One region of the Enterobacter dykesii genome, then DNA from elsewhere that is predicted to be linked to it. Evidence: predicted binding sites of a transcription regulator. Region 1 holds the regulator's gene; each other region holds the start of a gene.
What was found. Region 1 encodes PurR, which represses purine synthesis genes. Its sites were predicted from a motif close to CANGCAAACGTTTGCNTG; they were not measured.
Positions count from the first base shown of each region.

Region 2: a site for PurR is predicted at 1,189-1,206, ahead of tusA (sulfurtransferase TusA). Genes of this name have one in related genera too.
Region 3: a site for PurR is predicted at 1,042-1,059, ahead of purL (phosphoribosylformylglycinamidine synthase). Genes of this name have one in related genera too.
Region 4: a site for PurR is predicted at 1,342-1,359, ahead of F0320_RS04455 (nucleoside-specific channel-forming protein Tsx). Genes of this name have one in related genera too.

Region 1 is NZ_CP126604.1:1,882,227-1,884,430, forward strand. It holds gene punR (DNA-binding transcriptional activator PunR) at 1-765, shown strand, start outside; gene purR (HTH-type transcriptional repressor PurR) at 783-1,808, opposite strand; gene F0320_RS09015 (YnhF family membrane protein) at 2,106-2,195, shown strand.
Region 2 is NZ_CP126604.1:4,213,304-4,215,507, reverse strand. It holds gene F0320_RS20175 (DcrB family lipoprotein) at 1-360, opposite strand, end outside; gene F0320_RS20170 (7-cyano-7-deazaguanine/7-aminomethyl-7-deazaguanine transporter) at 433-1,098, opposite strand; gene tusA (sulfurtransferase TusA) at 1,266-1,508, shown strand; gene yhgN (NAAT family transporter YhgN) at 1,572-2,165, opposite strand.
Region 3 is NZ_CP126604.1:3,405,146-3,407,349, forward strand. It holds gene purL (phosphoribosylformylglycinamidine synthase) at 1-956, opposite strand, end outside; gene mltF (membrane-bound lytic murein transglycosylase MltF) at 1,213-2,204, shown strand, end outside.
Region 4 is NZ_CP126604.1:959,976-962,179, forward strand. It holds gene F0320_RS04450 (helix-turn-helix transcriptional regulator) at 1-205, shown strand, start outside; gene F0320_RS04455 (nucleoside-specific channel-forming protein Tsx) at 325-1,203, opposite strand; gene F0320_RS04460 (DUF3251 domain-containing protein) at 1,471-2,010, opposite strand; gene nrdR (transcriptional regulator NrdR) at 2,163-2,204, shown strand, end outside.

The DNA.
Region 1 (2,204 bases):
GAACGGCGGCATCGTGATGTGGAATTAACGCCCGCAGGCGCGTGGTTTTTGAAGGAAGGGCGTTCTGTTATCAAAAAAATGCAGATCACCCGCGAACAGTGTCAGCAGATCGCTAACGGCTGGCGGGGACATCTTTCCATCGCGGTGGATAACATCGTTAAGCCGGAGCGCACCCGGCAGATGATCGTCGATTTCTATCGTCATTTTTCTGACGTCGAGCTGCGGGTCTCGCAGGAGGTGTTTAACGGCGTCTGGGATGCGCTGGCGGACGGCAGGGCAGAGATGGCGATTGGGGCCACGCAGGCGATCCCGGTCGGGGGACGTTACGCCTTTCGCGATATGGGGATGCTGAGCTGGAAATGCGTGGTGGCAAGCGATCATCCGCTGGCGGCGATGGACGGGCCGCTGAGCGATGACACGCTGCGCAACTGGCCGTCGCTGGTGCTGGAGGATACGTCCCGTTCATTGCCCAAGCGTATCACCTGGCTTCTGGACAACCAGCGGCGGGTGGTGGCTCCGGACTGGGAATCATCGGCGACGTGCCTCAGCGCCGGGCTGTGCGTCGCGATGGTGCCCGTTCATTTTGCGCGTCCGCGCATCGATACCGGAGAGTGGGTTGAGCTGACGCTGGAGAATCCGTTCCCGGATGCGGCCTGCTGCCTCACCTGGCAGCAAAATGATGTCTCGCCTGCGATGGCGTGGCTGCTGGACTATCTGGGAGACAGCGAAACGCTAAACCGGGAATGGTTACGGGAGCCAGCATAGCTGGCCCCGTAAAGCGATTAACGACGGTAGTCGCGGAACGGACCGTCCGCAACGGAACGGCGTTCGATAAGACGCGGGTGAACTTCAATGGACTGCGACTCTTCACGCTTGTTGACGATCCTGTCCATCAGCATGTTGAAAGCCGTTTCGCCCAGCGAGTCTTTTGGCTGGTGAATGGTAGTCAACGCCGGGGTGAAGAAGCGCGCGTTACGCACGTTGTCATAGCCGATCACGGAAATATCCTGCGGTACGCGCAGGCCCAACTCGTCGGCAGCGCAGAGCGCGCCCATGGCCATGATGTCGCCCCCGCAGAACACGGCGGTCGGACGGTGCGGCTGGGAGACGATCTGCTGCATCGCACGGTAGCCCGACTCCGGCTCAAAGTCGCCCTGCACGATCCAGTTTTCCGGCACGTTGATCAGCGCTTCTTCCATCGCTTTCATAAAACCGGCCAGACGGCCCGCGCCGGTGTTGCGCTCCAGCGGACCGGGGATCACGCCAATCTCGCGGTGACCGCGTTCAATCAGATAACGACCGGCCATATAGCCGCCTTCAAAGGCGTTATCGATAACGGAATCGGTGAAGTCCGCGCGCGCTTCGCCCCAGTCCATCACCACCATCGGAATATGGCGATACTCTTCCAGCATCGACAGCACGGATTCCGGATACTCGGAACACATCACCAGCAGGCCATCAACGCGCTTTTGCGCCATCATCGACAGGTAGGCACGCTGTTTTTCAATGCTGTTCCACGCGTTGCCCAGAATCAGGGTATAGCCTTTCTGGAAGCAGTTCTTTTCGACCGCTTCAATGATCTCGGCAAAATAGGCCGCTTCACTGCTGGTCGCCAGCAATCCAATGGACTTGGTGTGATTAACCTTGAGGCTACGCGCAACCGCACTTGGCGAATAGTGCAGCTCTTTGATCGCTGCCCAGACGGCGTTGCGCGTCTCTTCCGCCACAAAGCGGGTTTTGTTAATTACATGTGATACGGTTGTAGTGGAAACGTTTGCGCGTTTTGCTACGTCTTTAATTGTTGCCATTAAATGTCACTCCAGACCATATCCTAAGCTCCTGAAAAACTTGAAGGTAAACGTTTGCCTTCTCTCACCCTTATCACGCAATCTTGAATTGCGGCACGCCGGGAAAACGACACGGGACGTCAGGAGGGGGTCAATGGCCGGTACGCTAATAAATTTAGCGTGGAATTTTGTCCTATCTTGATGAAAAGGGGAAGAGGTAAAGTGGTTATCAGTATAAATCTAGGAAGATTTTTGACGTAATCTGTGCAAAAATGAGCAAGCTCACTTTTCGTGTGGGGATTAAAAGGAGAAAAATTGATGAGTTCCGATCTTAAGTTTTCGCTGTTCACCACCGTTGTTGTGCTGGCTCTGATTGTTGCGGCCGGTCTGACGGCTGCGCTGCACTGATTTACGCGG
Region 2 (2,204 bases), 2.2 Mb from region 1:
TTTATTGGTCACGACCTGCAGCTGCGGATCGCGGCCGCGCTGCTGATCTTCCAGACGTTTGGACAGGACGGCCAGGTCTTCGCTGGTGTCGTCGCCCACAATCACAATGACCGCTTTCTGCCCGGTTGCGTCGGAGTAAACGTGCATGTTGTTCGCCTGGGTGCCCAGCTTGCCGCTCTGATCGGTCATATCGGCTGGCAGAGAGAAGCTGAGTTTGCCATCCATTAGATTCACCGGCTGGCCGGTCGCGTTGCTCTCTGCGGATGCGCCCTGAGCAGGCGTTTTCGTGTCGCTGTTATCACAGGCTGCAAGACCCACAACCAGCAGGCCAATCCCGACATATTTAACCAGATTGCGCATTGACTTCTTCCTTTCGATAAACGGCCATAACGGCTCATTCGCTCATCTTATCACAACTGATAAAGCGAACCCTTAACCAGCCTGCAATGCCGTGATTTCAGATTTATCTGCCAGCCTTTTCAGCAGCATATTGAGCAGCACGCCGTACATCGGCAGGAAGAAAACAATGCTGATGAGGACCTTGAAGCAGTAGTCCACCAGCGCGATTTCCATCCAGTGCTCGGCCATGAACGCATCCGGGCTGCGCCAGAAGGCGATAAAGAAGAAGGCCAGCGTATCGCTCACGTTACCGAACAGCGTGGAGGCGGTTGGCGCCATCCACCAGCGATGGTTCTGACGCAGGCGGTTAAACACGTGCACGTCGAGGATCTGCCCCAGCGCGTAGGCCATAAAGCTTGCGGCGGCGATACGGGCAACAAACAGGTTGAAGTGGGTTAACGCCTCAAAGCCCTGCCAGCTTCCCATATAAAACAGAGACGAAACCACATACGAGATGAACAGCGCCGGGAGCATGACCGAAAAAATAATACGGCGAGCCAGCGGTGCGCCAAAGATACGCACGGTCAAATCCGTCGCGAGGAAAATAAACGGGAAGCTGAATGCGCCCCAGGTGGTGTGAAAACCAAAGATGGAGATCGGGAGCTGCACCAGATAGTTGCTGGAGGTGATCACCAGCAAATGGAAAAGCGAAAGCCAGAACAACGCTTTTACGCGCTGTGATTCAGAAAACGACGTCATATTGTGACCTTTTTATACGTTGGGGTGAGGGAACCCAATAAAAACCGCAGCATGATACTGCTTTGTCAGGACATTGCAATGGTTAGTTTTTACGCAATCGTTAACCTGGTTTGCATTGATCGCAACCGGGCGTAAACTACAGCCGTTTTTACCAGACCGAGAAGACCATGACCGACCTGTTTTCCAGCCCAGACCACACTCTTGATGCCCAGGGCCTTCGCTGCCCGGAACCGGTAATGATGGTACGTAAAACCGTGCGCAACATGCAGACCGGTGAAACGCTGCTGATTATTGCCGACGACCCGGCCACCACCCGCGATATTCCCGGCTTTTGTACCTTCATGGAACATGAGCTGGTGGCACAGCAGACGCAAGCGCTGCCGTACCGGTATCTGATTCGTAAGGGGTAGGCGTGCTGCCTCTGCGGCCTGATGCCCTCACCCCGGCCCTCTCCCACGGGGAGAGGGAGAAAGTCATCCCTTCATCCACGCCCTGATCCCGTCCAGGAACATCTGGGTTGCCATCATCACCAGAATCAGCCCCATCAGGCGCTCCAGCGCGTTCACCCCTTTCTCACCCAGCAGGCGCAGGAACAGCGACGACTGCAGCAGGATGATAAACGTCCCGCCCCAGGCGATCAGCAGGGCAATGACCAGATGGCTCATCTGGTTCGGATACTGATGCGACAGCAGCATCAGCGTGGCCAGAATGGTCGGCCCTGCGACGAGGGGGATCGCCAGCGGCACGATAAACGGCTCTTCACCCGCAGGCAGGCCGCTGCTGCTGCCTTCCGCGCTCGGGAAAATCATCTTAATGGCAATCAGGAACAGAATAATCCCGCCGGAAATCGACACGGTTTCGGCGCGGAGGTTCAGGAACGCGAGAATTTTTTCACCCGCAAACAGGAAGATAAACATCACCAGCAGGGCGATGAGCAGCTCGCGGATCATGATCGCCCGGCGGCGCTTCGGCTCGGTGTGCTTCAGCACCGACATGAAGATCGGCAGGTTACCCAGTGGATCCATTATCAGAATCAATAAAACCGCTGCGGAAATGATTTCACTCATGTAACTTATCCCTGAAGTTCTCTAAGGTTATTATGATAA
Region 3 (2,204 bases), 1.5 Mb from region 1:
TCGTCACGGATTTCACCGCCGGAGCCGGTCGCCGCACCCGGCCACGGGGAGATCGCGGTCGGGTGGTTGTGGGTTTCCACTTTCATCAGGATATGCGCGGGCTCCTGATGGAAGTCATAGCGCCCTGCTTCGCGATCGGCGAAGAAGCGGCCCACCTCGGAACCTTCCATTACCGCGGCGTTGTCTTTATAGGCAGACAGCACGTGGTCAGGGGTTTGCTCCATGGTGTTTTTGATCATTTTGAACAGCGACTTCGGCTGCTGTTCGCCGTTAATAATCCAGTCGGCGTTGAAAATCTTGTGGCGGCAGTGCTCAGAGTTAGCCTGCGCGAACATGTAAAGTTCGATGTCGTTCGGGTTACGGTTGAGCTTAACAAACGCATCCTGCAGGTAGTCGATTTCGTCTTCTGCCAGCGCCAGGCCGAGACGCAGGTTGGCGTCAATCAGCGCCTGACGGCCCTGCCCCAGCAGGTCTACGCTCTGTACCGGCGCAGGCTGATGGTGGGAGAACAGCTTCTGCGCGTCGTCGAGAGAGGCAAATACGCTCTCCATCATGCGGTCATGCAGTTCAGCCGCAACCGCCTGCCACTGCGCGTCGCTCAGGGTAGAGGCTTCCACGTAGTACGCCACGCCGCGTTCCAGACGGTTAATCTGGCTCAGGCCACAGTTGTGGGCGATGTCGGTGGCTTTGGAAGACCAGGGGGAGATGGTGCCCGGACGAGGCGTAGCAAGGATCAGTTTGCCGGTTGGCGTATGGCTGCTCAGGCTTGGGCCATACTTGAGCAGGCGTTCCAGCTGTACGCGCTCCTCTGCATTGAGGGGGGCATTCAGGTCAGCAAAATGGACATACTCAGCGTAAATATTGCTTACCGGAAGGTCGGCCGCCTGAAAACGTGCCAGCAGTTTGGTAATACGGAAGGCAGACAGTGCAGGCGAACCACGCAGAATTTCCATCATAAGTCTCTCGTCTTCGAAGCGCCGGGGCGCTTACAGTGTGCGCAAGGGGGGAAAACGGGCGTCATTATAGAGAATCCTGAGCGCCGACGAAACCGTTTGCGTCGAAATAAAATTTTAACAATAGATGTGACCTGTCTCTCTAATTGGTTGCCAAGTGGCGCAAGTTTACGCAAAATGCCGCTCATTCAATGGCAAACCTTATGATTAACATGGCTACAGCAGACTGAGGCAACCGGCGTCGCAGAGAATTAACTAATTGAAAAAATTAAAGATTAATTATCTGCTCATCGGCATTGTAACGTTGCTGCTGGCAGTGGCCCTCTGGCCTTCCATCCCCTGGTTCGGCAAAGCCGAAAACCGTATCGCCGCCATTCAGGAGCGGGGGGAACTGCGCGTCAGTACCCTCAACTCCCCGCTGATTTACAGCGACATCAACGGCAAAATCATTGGCCTGGATTATGAACTGGCACAACAGTTCGCCGATTATCTTGGCGTGAAGCTCAAAATCACCGTCCGCCAGAATATCAACCAGCTGTTTGACGATCTCGATAACGACGATGCCGATATGCTTGCTGCCGGGCTGGTGTATAACAGCGAGCGCAGCAAGAACTACCAGCCAGGCCCGACCTACTACTCCGTTTCGCAGCAGCTGGTCTACCGCGTCGGGAGCCTGCGCCCGCGCTCGCTGGCTTCAATTAACGATCGGCAGCTGACGATTGCGCCCGGCCACGTGGTGATTGACGATCTGCGGGAGCTTAAGGAAAAGAAATATCCCGACCTGAGCTGGACGGTGGATCCGAAACTCGGCACGACGGAGCTGCTGGAGCAGGTAAAAGATCAGAAGGTGCCCTACACCATCGCCGATTCGGTCGCGATCAGCCTGTTCCAGCGGGTGCATCCTGAAATCGCCGTGGCGCTGGACGTCACCGACGAGCAGCCCGTGACCTGGTTTAGCCAGCTTGATGACGATCAGACCTTCTCTGCCGCGATGCTTGATTTCTTCAACACCATCAATGAAGACGGTACCCTGGCACGTCTCGAGGAGAAGTACCTCGGGCACGGCGATGACTTTGACTACGTTGACACCCGCAGCTTCCTGCGCGCGGTAGACAGCGTCCTGCCGGACCTGCAGCCGCTGTTCGAAAAATACGCCCAGGAGATTGACTGGAAACTGCTGGCAGCTATTTCGTATCAGGAATCCCACTGGGATACCCAGGCCACGTCGCCCACGGGCGTACGTGGTTTGAT
Region 4 (2,204 bases), 920 kb from region 1:
CGGACAGCTCTCGAAGCGCGAGGTGCAGCCGCTGGGCTTGTTCTTCTGGGGAGAGCGCTGGCTGCTGGCTGCGTGGTGCGAACGGCGCGATGACTATCGCTGTTTCCGGCTCGACCGATGCCTCAATATTTTGCAGACGGAGAGGCGGTTTAGCGAAAGTGCGGACAGGTCTCTGGCAGATTTTTTGCGCAAGGTTAAGCAGTAAAAAGCCGGGCGGCGAGGTAAAAGCAAAACGGCAACGTGTGTTGCCGTTTTGTGTGTTTACGCCCTCTCCCACGGGAGAGGGGCGGGGTGAGGGCATCAGCCCGCACAATCCCGCACTGATTAGAAGTTGTAACCTACAACCAGGTAACCACCCCAACCGGTTGAACGGACGTTTTCTTTCATCCAGTTCAGATCGGCATCGTCGTTCCACTGTCCACCGTTGTGCCAGTAACGCGCCACAACAGAATAGTGCCAGTGATCGTAGTTCAGCGCCAGGATGTGGCTGGAGGCGATGGAGTCGTTGGTACGCTGCTTAATACCGTTCTCTGCGTAACCGCTCTTATCGCCCAGCTCTGAACCCCAGTCGAAGTTGGTGAAGCCGATGTAGCTCAGGTTACCGCCCCACAGCTGGGTGATTGGCACAAAGTATTTCACTTTGAAACGATAGCCATCCCATTCGTTCTGGTTTTCAGCACCGTAGTTCTGCCACTGGTATTTCGCGTACACGTTCAGGGACAGGCTCATTGGCAGTCCGGTATCAACGTCGGTACCCAGACCCATGTACCAGGTGCTCTGACGACCGGACGCGTTGCGGCCCATGTCGTAGATATAGTTGTTCGCGAAGTACCACTCTTTGAACGGACCGAAGCTCAGGTCGGTGCCGGTCAGCTTGTCGATGGAGAAGCGTGGTTCGATCTCCATGAACAGCGGAGAACCGTGGTTCCAGATACCTTTTGCCTGCGTGTTACCGCCGAAGAAGACCGGAGCATCCATATAGCCGTAGAAATCAAACCAGTCTTTCTTGGCGAATGCTTCGTATTCCAGGTAGGTATCGTTGCGGATCTGTGGTCCGAAACGGGTGTGGTAGCTGCCGACAACGTTAACGCTCTGGTGCCACCAGTCGGAGAGGTATTGTGGTTTATCGTTTTCCGCTGCGTTAACAGTGAAAGAGGAGGACAGTGCCAGCACGGCGCCAGCTGCGAGTAATGTTTTTTTCATAATCATGCCACTGATTGAAATTCCCTTTCGGGAGTGAAAAATGCGCGAATTGCGTTTCTAAATATTTCGTGTTTCTGCGGTGCCTATTATAGGAATCCCTGCTCACAAAAATATGTGTTGTTTCACATATCTCTCACACGCGTAATCGATTGCGTTCACGTTTGCGTACTTTAAACGGGCGGGATTGTAGCGGCAATCATTTATGTTGCCAATCCATACGAAATGTAAATGTTAGCGGAGTGACATTTCACTCCGCTAAAAGGAGGGTTACTGCGCGGCGGGCTGGATATCGTGAATGCGGATGAAACCTAACTGTTCCGGAGTCAGTCCGTTAAGCTGCAGCGGAATATCAACATCGCTCGGAGCCAGCACGCTGGCTGGTGCGGTGAATAGCTGACTGTTAACATTCACCTCCTGGTAATTCTCCGTGGTGCCCTGGATCTGGCCCCACTCGACGGTGCCGCTGAAGGCTGGAAGCGGATCGTTGGACTCGCCCTGAATGCGTAATGTTGCGCGAGTACCATTTGCATTCGCCGCCACATTCACCAGAGACATTTTCAGCGTGCCAATCTGACTGTTGAGCCGCGCAGGCGTATTCGCACCCGGCAGGAGATAAACCCCGCTGCTGGATTTGGCGTTCAGCGCGTTTTGCTGGGTGATCTTCACCGTTTCTTTGTTCAGTTTGTCCATCGCCGTATTGAGCGTATTCACGCTCTGTTTCATCTGACGGACTTCGGTTTGCTGTGCACAGGCGCTAAGGGTGAAGAGGCTCCCCACCAGCAAAATTTTAAGGTAACGTCTTGTCATTGCGTTTATTTCCTTGAAATAACGGATCGCCTTAATGGTAGCCAGCATCATCGTGTCAGACATAGATCCTTTGTCTCAAAAAGCTCTTCCTTTGTTGTCAGGCCAGATCAGGGTAAAATGAAAATTAGTTAACCACATAACAGGGATACCGTATGCATTGCCCATTCTGCTCCGCTGTGGATACCAAAGTCATC